One region of the Oscillatoria sp. FACHB-1406 genome, then DNA from elsewhere that is predicted to be linked to it. Evidence: riboswitches for the same ligand, from Rfam matches in the RefSeq annotation. Region 1 holds a riboswitch; each other region holds the start of a gene.
What was found. A riboswitch is a leader RNA that binds a small molecule or an ion and turns the genes downstream of it on or off. The one in region 1 is predicted to bind cobalamin.
Positions count from the first base shown of each region.

Region 1 (3,271 bases):
CATGGATATCAAGGAGTTTTTCGAGCAGAGTTCGGGAAAATGGTTTGCCCAACGCACGCATTACAACCTCGCTAGTCAAGCCGCAGGCAGCAGTAAAGCCGAGATTGAGATTGAGTTTTTAGCCGTTGACGCGCCTGAAATCGTTCAACTCTGCGAGCAACAGCACGTTAGTTCGGCGCAAGCTTGCGGAGGCTTAAAAATAAGTTGGGATAACTCTGTCGATTGGGGAGGGACGAAGGAAAAAGGGTTTGCTATTCTTGTTGCAGTTCCCGACTCCGAGAATCCCCAAACGGGCAAGTTTCTGCGGGGCAGCAGCAATCCTAAAGAGCAAAGTCTTGCTGGGGATTATGCGATTGGAGAGGATGAAGCCTTAACCCTGACGCTAGAAAACGGTAGCTTGCACGCCGAAGAACGCCTGTGGTTTGCCAGTCCCAACTTGCGCTTGCGAAGCAGTTTCGTGAAAAATAACGGTCGATTTAGCGATAGTACGTTTTATTCCGAAATTCGCAGAATGGTAGCACCGGCAACTTGATTTCGCGATCGCGCAGGAATTCGCCGAGCGGCGCGCGCCAGTCATATCAAGACTATACTGCGAGGCTAGAAGAATCGATCGACTCCTCGATCTTGACAAAATGGCATCAGTAAGAATTTCTGAGTTTAGGGGCGAATGGCAATTCGTTCCTATTTTTAATTGGGTTAACGCCGAAAACGAAAGCCTGTCCCTACGTTGAGAATTCTTCTACCTTAACCGCCTCAAACCCGATCGCGATCGGTTAAAATTTCGTAGCCTTCCTTCGTCACCAGCACCGTATGCTCGAATTGAGCAGAAAGCGCATTATCCACCGTCACTACCGTCCAGCGATCCTTCAGCGTCCGCGTAAACCGTTTCCCCGCATTCAAAATCGGTTCAATCGCGATTGTCATTCCCGGTTTTAGCCGCACGTTAGGTAAATCGTTCGTGCGCGTATTAAACACCGCCGGTTCTTCGTGCAGCTTCCGCCCTACGCCATGTCCGGTGTAATCCTCCACCACACTAAATCCCTGTTCTTTAACGCTATCTTCAATCGCCCCGGCAATATCGAGCAAGCAATTTCCCGCTTGTACCTGTTCGATTCCTGCATACAGTGCCGCTTCTGCTGCGCGAATCAAGCGTTCTGCCTCCGGAGACACTTTGCCCACCGCAATCGTAATGCAGGAATCGCCGTGAAAGCCGTCCTTATACGCCCCCGTATCGACTTTAAGAACGTCGCCCGCCCGAATCACCTTTTTTGGGCTGGGAATCCCGTGGACGACTTCATTGTTCACAGAGGCGCAAATGGAAGCGGGAAAGCCGTGATAGCCCTTAAAACTCGGCGTTGCGCCCATTTCCCGAATTCGCTGTTCGGCGTAAGTGTCTAAGTCCGCAGTCGTCATCCCCGGTTCGACTCGTTGTGCAATCTCCTTAAGAACGGTGGCAACAATCCGCGACGATTCGCGCATCAGTTCGATTTCGAGTTCGGACTTTAATTCTATCCCGCGACGCGATCGCTTCATGGGGGGCAATCCATTCGTAGAGCTTGACTTTTCTTTCTTTCTATGTATGTTGGACAGGAGATTATTAAGAATATTCACAACTGGGACTTCTGCCGGTGTAGTGTCGATCGCCATTGTAATGTAATGTCAATCTTTTGCGCTTTGCCACAAGATGGATTTGCGCGCCGCAGGAGAACGCGACCCAATCGTGCTAAATTGAACGGATCTCGTTCGGTTCGGATGGGGAGCAGCCATTCGATATTAAAGGGGAAAGTTCGGTGCAAATCCGGCGCTGTCCCGCAACTGTGAGGCATTTTTCAAAATGCTAAGTCAGGAAGCCCGCCGAAACGATTCAATTTGGCTTAATTTATCAAACATCTGCGAGGTACGGATGATTTTAAAAATGAAAAGTGTTTCGGGGCGCGCCATTGCGCTAGGTTTAAGTATTGGGATCTTCAGTTTAGCGATCGCGACTCAACCCGCTTTTGCCCACCATGCAATGGGCGGAAGAATGCCCGCTAACTTTTTTGAAGGGTTTATCACAGGTTTAGCGCATCCCATTATCGGTTTCGATCATTTTGCTTTTATCATCGCAGTTGGCTTATTCGCCGCGCTTAAACCCCAAAAAGGTTGGTGGATTCCGGTTGCTTTTGTGATTGCCACATTAGGCGGTACGGGGCTGCATCTTTTGAAGTTGAATATTCCTTTTTCAGAAGCCTTTGTAGCCGCTTCAATTATTTCAGTAGGGTTACTGTTTGCTGCCAATTGCACCCCAGCGCTTGCCGGTGCGATCGCGTTTTCCGCGCTAGCAGGAATTTTCCACGGTTATGCTTACGGCGAATCGATTGTTGGGGCGGAACCAACGCCATTAATCGCGTATTTAATGGGGTTTGCAGCGATTCAACTCGCGATCGCGTCGGGTGTTTGTTGGGGGTGGCGCGCTTTGCAAACGAAAGGTAGCTTAACTGCCAGTTCGCTGCGTTTTGTAGGTTTGATTTTCTGCGCGATCGGGGCAACTTTTTTAGCGATCGGCTAATTTCGATTTAAATTGACGTTGCACTGACTAGACTTCTTATTTCGGTTAAAATAATGGTGCGTTACGCTTCGCTAACGCACCCTACTTTTTAAGTGATGAGTCTTATTTTGCTCGATTACTTTAAAAAATTCCCAATTTAGTAGGGTGGGCATTGCCCACCAGCCAAGGCTTCCAGCTTTGAGGAATGCTCATTCTTCGACCCGTAGCGCTATATTTTGCTCGATACTTTAAAAAATTCAAATTTAGCGAGCGATCGCAACTACAATTTTCACCCAAAAAGCTGGAACACAAATTTAAAATTTTGTTTCTCCAATGAAGCGTTATCTTATCGATCGCCTCCTCATCTCAATTCCCACCTTAATCGCGATTAGCATCGTTATCTTTTTAATCCTTGCCCTCGCTCCCGGCGATCCGATGGGAGAGTTTGCTTCCAACCCTTCAATTACCGCCGAAGTCCGAGAAAATATTCGGCGATCGCTCGGTTTAGACCAGCCGATTTATATTCGTTATTTTAAATGGGCGGGGTCGTTCTTGCGCGGCGACTTAGGCTACTCCTTCACCAGTCGTTCTCCCGTTATCCAACTTATTTTACAGCGCTTGCCCGCTACCTTATGGGTCGCTGGGACTGCCTATTTTTTTAGCCTCATTATTGCCCTTCCTTTAGGCATTTTATCCGCCCTAAAACGCCATTCCATTTTAGATCGCGTCGCCACTACCTTTGCC
Region 1 is NZ_JACJSM010000001.1:108,131-111,401, forward strand. Features, by position in the region: gene H6G50_RS00440 (phycobiliprotein lyase) at 2-532, shown strand; gene map (type I methionyl aminopeptidase) at 754-1,533, opposite strand; cobalamin riboswitch at 1,728-1,874, shown strand; gene H6G50_RS00450 (HupE/UreJ family protein) at 1,916-2,548, shown strand; gene H6G50_RS00455 (ABC transporter permease) at 2,861-3,271, shown strand, end outside.

Region 2 (3,271 bases), on a different contig from region 1:
AATTACGAATTACGAACTGTGATTCTAAAAGAATTAAGCCGATACATCCAACCAAAGATTCGATCGCGTAACGTTGAGAATAGTGATAGGACTGATGAGTATAAACTTTGAAATTTCCATTAAACCCACGAGCCGCTAACCCTAGAGAAAATTGTTGGTAGCGTTGCAGCGATCGCACTACCAATTGCCCGATTAGTAATCCCGTACTGTGAAGCCATCGCTGGCGAGTCCGATATCCACCCCGCGATCGTTGGGCTAATTCCAGTTGTAAGGCAACCTCCAGAAATAAAAATATAAATCGATACATCAGGAGTAAAAGATCGATGAGAAGCGAAGGCACGCGACATCGACGCATAATCGCTAATAATTCTGCAAACGGAATGGTAAACAGAATAAACAGCAAGCAAGAAACGCAGGCTAGCGATCGCATCGAGACTTCAACCGCTCGCATCAGTCCGGTTTGACTTATAAAAAAATACCAATCTCCTAACACAACCCCAGCTAACGAATTCGTCTGGATACGATCGAGTTGAGCGGCAGAGACTCCTTCGATAATAAGAGCGGGAAGACTCGCGAATAAAAAGAACATTATTACGAACAAAACCCGCCCGTAGATTTTAGCTGGAATGCGAGCGTAGCCAACGATCCAAACACTTAACCAAACAAAAATAAGTCCTTGAGCGATCGGGTGCGTCACCAACGCAATTGAGAGAATAACTAAAGCAAAAGTTAGCTTTTGTTGGGGGGGTAATTGTTTGAGGCGATTCGTATAGGCATAGGCATTGAGATCGTGGGGCATAAAATTAGACTAATAATCTCCGGAGTCGGCACGAGGGGGTTTTATTTGGGGTTGCCGTTGGGTATTGTCGCGCTCTGTTCTGCCCCGATATAGCCCCAACACATAGCCGATGACTCCCGCTCCCAGTCCAGCTTGTACGGCGAATAGCAGCGATTCTATCTCGCCGCTAGCAGGCGTGAAAACAGGTTTTACCCAAGGCTGATAGTTGGGATCGACTTCTTTAATTGCGGCGGTTGCTTCGACATCCGCCCCGCCAAACTCTGCATCTCGAAGTAGTAGGAGTGGCGCAATTGCCAAACCGACGACTGCCAACACCAAAAGCCAATTATTCCAACTTCGGTTTACTCGGTTCATGAATTTTATGACTCCTGCGCGATCGATTTTAGAACCTCTAATTCTTGGCGGTTGTAAGTCTGTAGCCAGTTCCACACCAATACGGTCAAGAATCCTTCGCTAATGGCTAAGGGAATTTGGGTTACGGCAAAAATTCCGGCAAACTTAACAAAGGATGCCAAAATACCGCCATTGGGTGCGGGGAAGGCGAGGGCTAATTGCACGGAAGTTGACACATAAGCTAGAAAATTGCCAAGGGCGGCAGCTAGGAAGATAGCTAGCGTTTGTTTTCCGGTAAAACGCGCGATCGCTCGATAGACGCTGTAAGCTACAAAGGGGCCCACAACAGCCATTGCGAAGCCACTCGCCCCCAATGTGGTTAGCCCTCCATGCGCTAAGAGGAGCGCTTGGAACAGCAGTACCAGTCCCCCTAAAACCGACATCGCAGCCGGCCCAAATAATATCGCTCCTAAGCCTGTTCCGGTGGGATGAGAGCAACTGCCCGTCACTGAGGGAATTTTTAGAGCGGAGAGGACAAAAGCAAAAGCCCCGGCTAGGGCTAGCAGCAGTTTGGTTTCGGGATGCTGGCGAGCGAGCTTAGAAAGCGATCGCATCCCCCAAAATAGAAAGGGAAGATAGACTAACCACCAAAAAATAGCCCAGCCTACAGGCAAAAATCCTTCCATGATGTGCATTGCATGAGCCGGTGCGGGCGATGCAGCAACTAAATAACAACTCAACCCGGCCATCAGCGCAAGGTTCCACCATTTATGCTTTTTCATCTTTGTCTGTACCTCGCAGACTTATAGATTCAACAGTTTTTTCCAATCCGGCGGGCATTCTGACTTACACAATCTTGGCTCTCCAGCTGAAGGTTCGGATAATTTCCACGATCGCTGGCACGCCAAAATTGGCTTACAGTTGCGGGACAGCGCCGGATTTGCACCGGACTTTCCCCCTTACGTTTGGTGGCGGCTCCCCACCAAAACCAAATTTTCTAATCCTACCACCTATTCTTAAATTGGCGTTCTGCGGCAAAGCGCCGCTTTTAATGCCAGGAGGCGGATTTGAACCGCCGACACGAGGATTTTCAGTCCTCTGCTCTACCAACTGAGCTATCCCGGCGCTTTGTGCTTTTTTGCACTCGGCTTAGCTATGTTAGCAAAAACTTTTTAACTTAGCAACTCTAATTTGGCATTTTTTTGGGGCATATCGGAGCCAACTCCAGGAAGAAGGGAATAATGCCCCGTATTTTCGCGATCGCGGTGCAACTAAGAATCGCGATTGAGAGCGAACTCAACCTGCTTGAACTCTTGCTTGAGACGCTTTTTCAACTTCTCGGGAATCGGACGAGTCCCGTAGGAGCTATAAAAGCCTGCTAGGCTGTTGACTGCCGTTTGCATCGTCGTAAACGAGCGCAGCGCTGAAACTTTACGATCTCTGCGGTAGCGCGCCGCATAGTCATTCATCTGGGTGCGAGCTAAACGGACGATATCGGCTTTGTTTTCAGCGTTATCGGCCGAGTCGATCGCGGTACCGAGACTTTGCAGCACGGTCAAAGTATCCTGAGAATAATTTCCCGTTAGCCCGGAAGGATTGTTTGCACAGCCCGCTAGGCCGACAACAACAATTAACATCAACGCGAGCAGGCGGGATAAGAAGGATTTAATGGGAACCATCTGTTTGATATTTAATTACAAAAACGCGAATCTCTAAATTCGATCCTATAGTCTAATGGTCTTTGCCGGTCAGTTCTTCTGGGGAAAATTTTGGGGTTTCGCTCGGTCTGTTTGAGCCGAAGGCAAGGACTGGTCTACTTCTTACGGTTATGAAGCGAAGTGCAAAATCAAGGAGAATTGGTAGAACTCGCTCGCACTCAAGGAACTCCGTAATGTTGATACAGCGATAAACCCGCCACATACCCAACCGCGCAGATAACGATAATCATTCCGAAGGAGTGCCAATCGCTGTATCCCGCCCAGCGCAATTCTAGGCGCGCGAGCAGTCCCGGCGCGAGCAAGCTCAGACCTTCTGCGACTAAATCGCTCCGCGTTAAGACCACGACCACCAAAAAGGAGATCACGATAACGGAGAGAAAGGCTTTGGTATCAGACTGAAGCCAATTGCCGAAGACGCTTT
Region 2 is NZ_JACJSM010000024.1:48,409-51,679, reverse strand. Features, by position in the region: gene cbiQ (cobalt ECF transporter T component CbiQ) at 1-799, opposite strand, end outside; gene H6G50_RS19625 (energy-coupling factor ABC transporter substrate-binding protein) at 809-1,153, opposite strand; gene H6G50_RS19620 (energy-coupling factor ABC transporter permease) at 1,159-1,914, opposite strand; cobalamin riboswitch at 1,946-2,140, opposite strand; tRNA gene H6G50_RS19615 (tRNA-Phe) at 2,185-2,257, opposite strand; gene psb27 (photosystem II protein Psb27) at 2,404-2,802, opposite strand; gene H6G50_RS19605 (hypothetical protein) at 3,009-3,271, opposite strand, start outside.
Region 2: linked by a shared signal. The riboswitch ahead of H6G50_RS19620 (energy-coupling factor ABC transporter permease) and the one ahead of H6G50_RS00450 (HupE/UreJ family protein) in region 1 are both predicted to bind cobalamin.

Region 3 (3,271 bases), on a different contig from region 1:
TTGCGTGTAAGCCGATAACTCGCTTAACACCTGACTTTCTAAACCCCTAAATCCTGCTTCGCCGCGATCGGCAAAAATTTGCGGAATACTCTGACCTGTCACCCGTTCGATTAGAACATCAGTATCAAAAAAGCGATAGCAGAGGCGCTCGGCTAAAATCCGCCCGACGCTTGTCTTCCCCGTCCCCATCATCCCGATGAGAAAAACACTGAGCTTTTGCAATCCCCTATCGTTCACGGCAACTTTTCTTGAAATTGAGTGAAAGCAATTTAACAAACTCTTGACTAATTCGTAATTCGTAATTCGTAATTCGTAATTTCCAGTTCCCCACTCCCTACTCTCCAATTTTTAGTTTTTAATTCTGATACCCACTCTTCATTCCCCATTAAGGAACCTGCCAAATGCGCTGGTGATAGTCCTCGACTCGAGCGTAGGGATCGACGGGCGTATCGTGGTGATGGTGGTGATGGTCGTGGGAATGGTGGTGATGGTGATGATGGTCGTGGGAATGGTGGGAATTAGCGCTGCCATTACCGTCCAACGCTGCCAAACGGAATTTGCAGAGTTCGCAATTCATCTGCACCTGTCCGAGTTGCGTTTCAATTTCTCGCTGGCGCAATAGCGAAAATAAGATCGGATCGAGACCGATTTCGGGTAGGTTGAGAATTTTAATGTCGGGATAAAGTTCCTGCTGCTGCGCGGAAACATCAAATATTTTTTTAACGAGTGCGCCGGTAAATAAAAAGTGGGGCAGCACGATAATTTGTTTGGGATTGTAGAGGCGCGCGCGGCGGAATCCTTCTTCTAAACGCGGGTGGGTAATCCCGATAAAACAGGTTTCTACCGTGGCATAGTTGCTGCCTTCCCAAAGCAAGCGAGCGAGTTTGTATACGTCGCCGTTAGCATCGGGATCGCTGGAACCGCGCCCGACGACGAGCAAAACGGTTTCGGCGCGCGGAATGCCCGTGGGTGCGTCGAGTTGAGCGAGGCGATCGCGCCAAAATTGGAGCATTTCGGGGTTGATCCCAAAATGACGGCCGTAGTGAAATTTTAGTTCGGGATGGCGCTCGCGGGCGCGATCGAGTTCGTTGGTGACATCGAATTTATTGTGGCGCGCGGCGAAAAGCAAAATCGGCACGGCGGACAAATCGGTGTATCCGCGATCGACACAAAAGTCAACCCCTGTTTGAATATTGGGTTCCGTCAGTTCCAGGAAACAGGGAACGACGGGGCGCGAGGTATCCAATTCTTGGTAAGCGCTGGCAAAGTCGAGAAAAGCTTGTCGTCCGTCTTCATCTCGCGTACCGTGTCCGAGCATTAGCAGGGGACGCTGGATGGGCAATGGAGGCAATTCGATGGAAAATTGGGTTGAATTGAGTTGCAATTTTTCCTTGTTATCCGTACCGCGCGGATAAAGCTAAGTGAGTAAACGAGCGATCGGCGGGCATCCTGGCTGACTAAGCTCGAAATCTTTACTTAAATCGCGATCGAGCATTAGTTCACAGTTGCGGGACAGCGACGGACTTACACCGTACTTTCCCCGTTGCCTCTGGCGGCTGGCTTCCGTCAGAACCGACTGTTGTATTAGTGTACAGCATGGTTGAGTTATGAGTTATGAATTATGAATGGTGAGTTATGAATTATGAGAGACTATTTATAAAGCTAATCTTAAATCCTTGTAGGGTGGGCAAGGGCGGCTCTTTAGCCCCTCAGATTGTCAGAAGAGTGCTTTTGCCGCCCTTGCCCATCACGGGTTTTGCCATTCTAGCGTTCTTAATAAAAAGTTTATAAATAGTCTCTGAATTATGAACCCTGACAGAGGAGTAGAAGTGAGAAATTTTTAAGTTTTAAGTTTTAATTTCTTTAGTTGAACTGGAAATAGTGCATCAATTGAGCAGTAAGGGTGCTACTAAGGTTTAGCCGTCGCTGTAAGTCGGCTAAGTTGCGATATGCGCCGCAGGTGGTGCGATCTAGGATTAAATCGTTAATGGTAACGGCATCGAGGAGGGGAATGCGGGCGAGTTGTTCGGGAGTGGCGGTGTTGGGATTGACGCGCTGCGGGAGAACGAGACTTTCGGGATCGTAGTAGTAAAAGGAGAGGAGGGGTTCGAGAGGTTGGAGTCTCGCGCGCGGGATGCTCGTTGCGGCGGCGATATCTTCGATGGATAGCAATTGTACGCCCATTCCCACCAGTTCGACGAGCGATCGCGCTTGATGGATGGAAATTCCCGGCAAGCGCAGCCAATCGTCAATGCTGGCGCGGTTGACATCGATTTTTAAGCCTAAGCTTGCCGCGATCGCAACTTCCTCGAGGGTTTGCAAGCGCGCGTAGGGATCGCGTAGCAGCCGCGCTCGAATCGCTCTGTGTCTGGGGTTCAAGGCTTGTAACTTCCCTGCCGACGATCGCCAATCTACCATTGTTCGTCCCTACTTTACCCTCGGATACACAAATAATCAAAAAAGTCAAGTGATGCGATCGAGCAATTGGCGGCGTTTCTGCTCGAACTCGTACTCCGACATCAATCCATCTTGCCGCAAGCGATCGAGTTCTCGCAAGGCGGTTGCAATGTCGCCGACTTGTTCGGGGGGCAATCCTGACTTCACTGCGGCGCTTGCCATCGCGCCCATCTCCACGCCTGAATTAAAGCGGCGATCGAAATCCTCGTGGGGTTGCAGGAGATACCAAACCGCCTCAATCGCACTCGCAACGCGAGGAATCGGTGTCGAAAAGAGCGCCAAATACAGCACGCCCCACCCATACTGCCGCAGGTATAACTTATGCAATCCGGCAAGCGGCGTAACCGTTCCCGCCAGCGCTAACAAGACGGCCACTTTTTGATTTTTCGGTTTGCGCAATAAATCTTCTAACACCGCTAAAGCTCGAACTTTGCCTGACTACGCCTACATTTTAGGCGAGTTCGCCCCCGGCGCAACCGATCCGCTCTCTGGGAGGTATCGATACGGTAAACCGAAATTTCTCTGAGGGGAGGACTACTTTACAATAAACATAAGGCCAATCGGCATCTGTTGAGCGCGATCGAGACTTGAAAACTATGGGATTTTTTGATTCAGATATTATCCAGCAAGAAGCCAAGCAATTATTTGAAGACTATCAAGCTCTCATGACGCTGGGGGGCGATTATGGTAAATTCGATCGCGAGGGGAAAAAGCTCTTTATCGAGCGTATGGAAGCCCTAATGGATCGCTACAAAATTTTTATGAAGCGCTTCGAGCTTTCCGAAGACTTCATGGCTCAAATGACCGTCCAACA
Region 3 is NZ_JACJSM010000005.1:29,003-32,273, reverse strand. Features, by position in the region: gene H6G50_RS07090 (shikimate kinase) at 1-237, opposite strand, end outside; gene H6G50_RS07085 (sirohydrochlorin chelatase) at 386-1,384, opposite strand; cobalamin riboswitch at 1,422-1,592, opposite strand; gene H6G50_RS07080 (ComEA family DNA-binding protein) at 1,864-2,418, opposite strand; gene H6G50_RS07075 (SHOCT domain-containing protein) at 2,464-2,871, opposite strand; gene H6G50_RS07070 (DUF1825 family protein) at 3,054-3,271, shown strand, end outside.
Region 3: linked by a shared signal. The riboswitch ahead of H6G50_RS07085 (sirohydrochlorin chelatase) and the one ahead of H6G50_RS00450 (HupE/UreJ family protein) in region 1 are both predicted to bind cobalamin.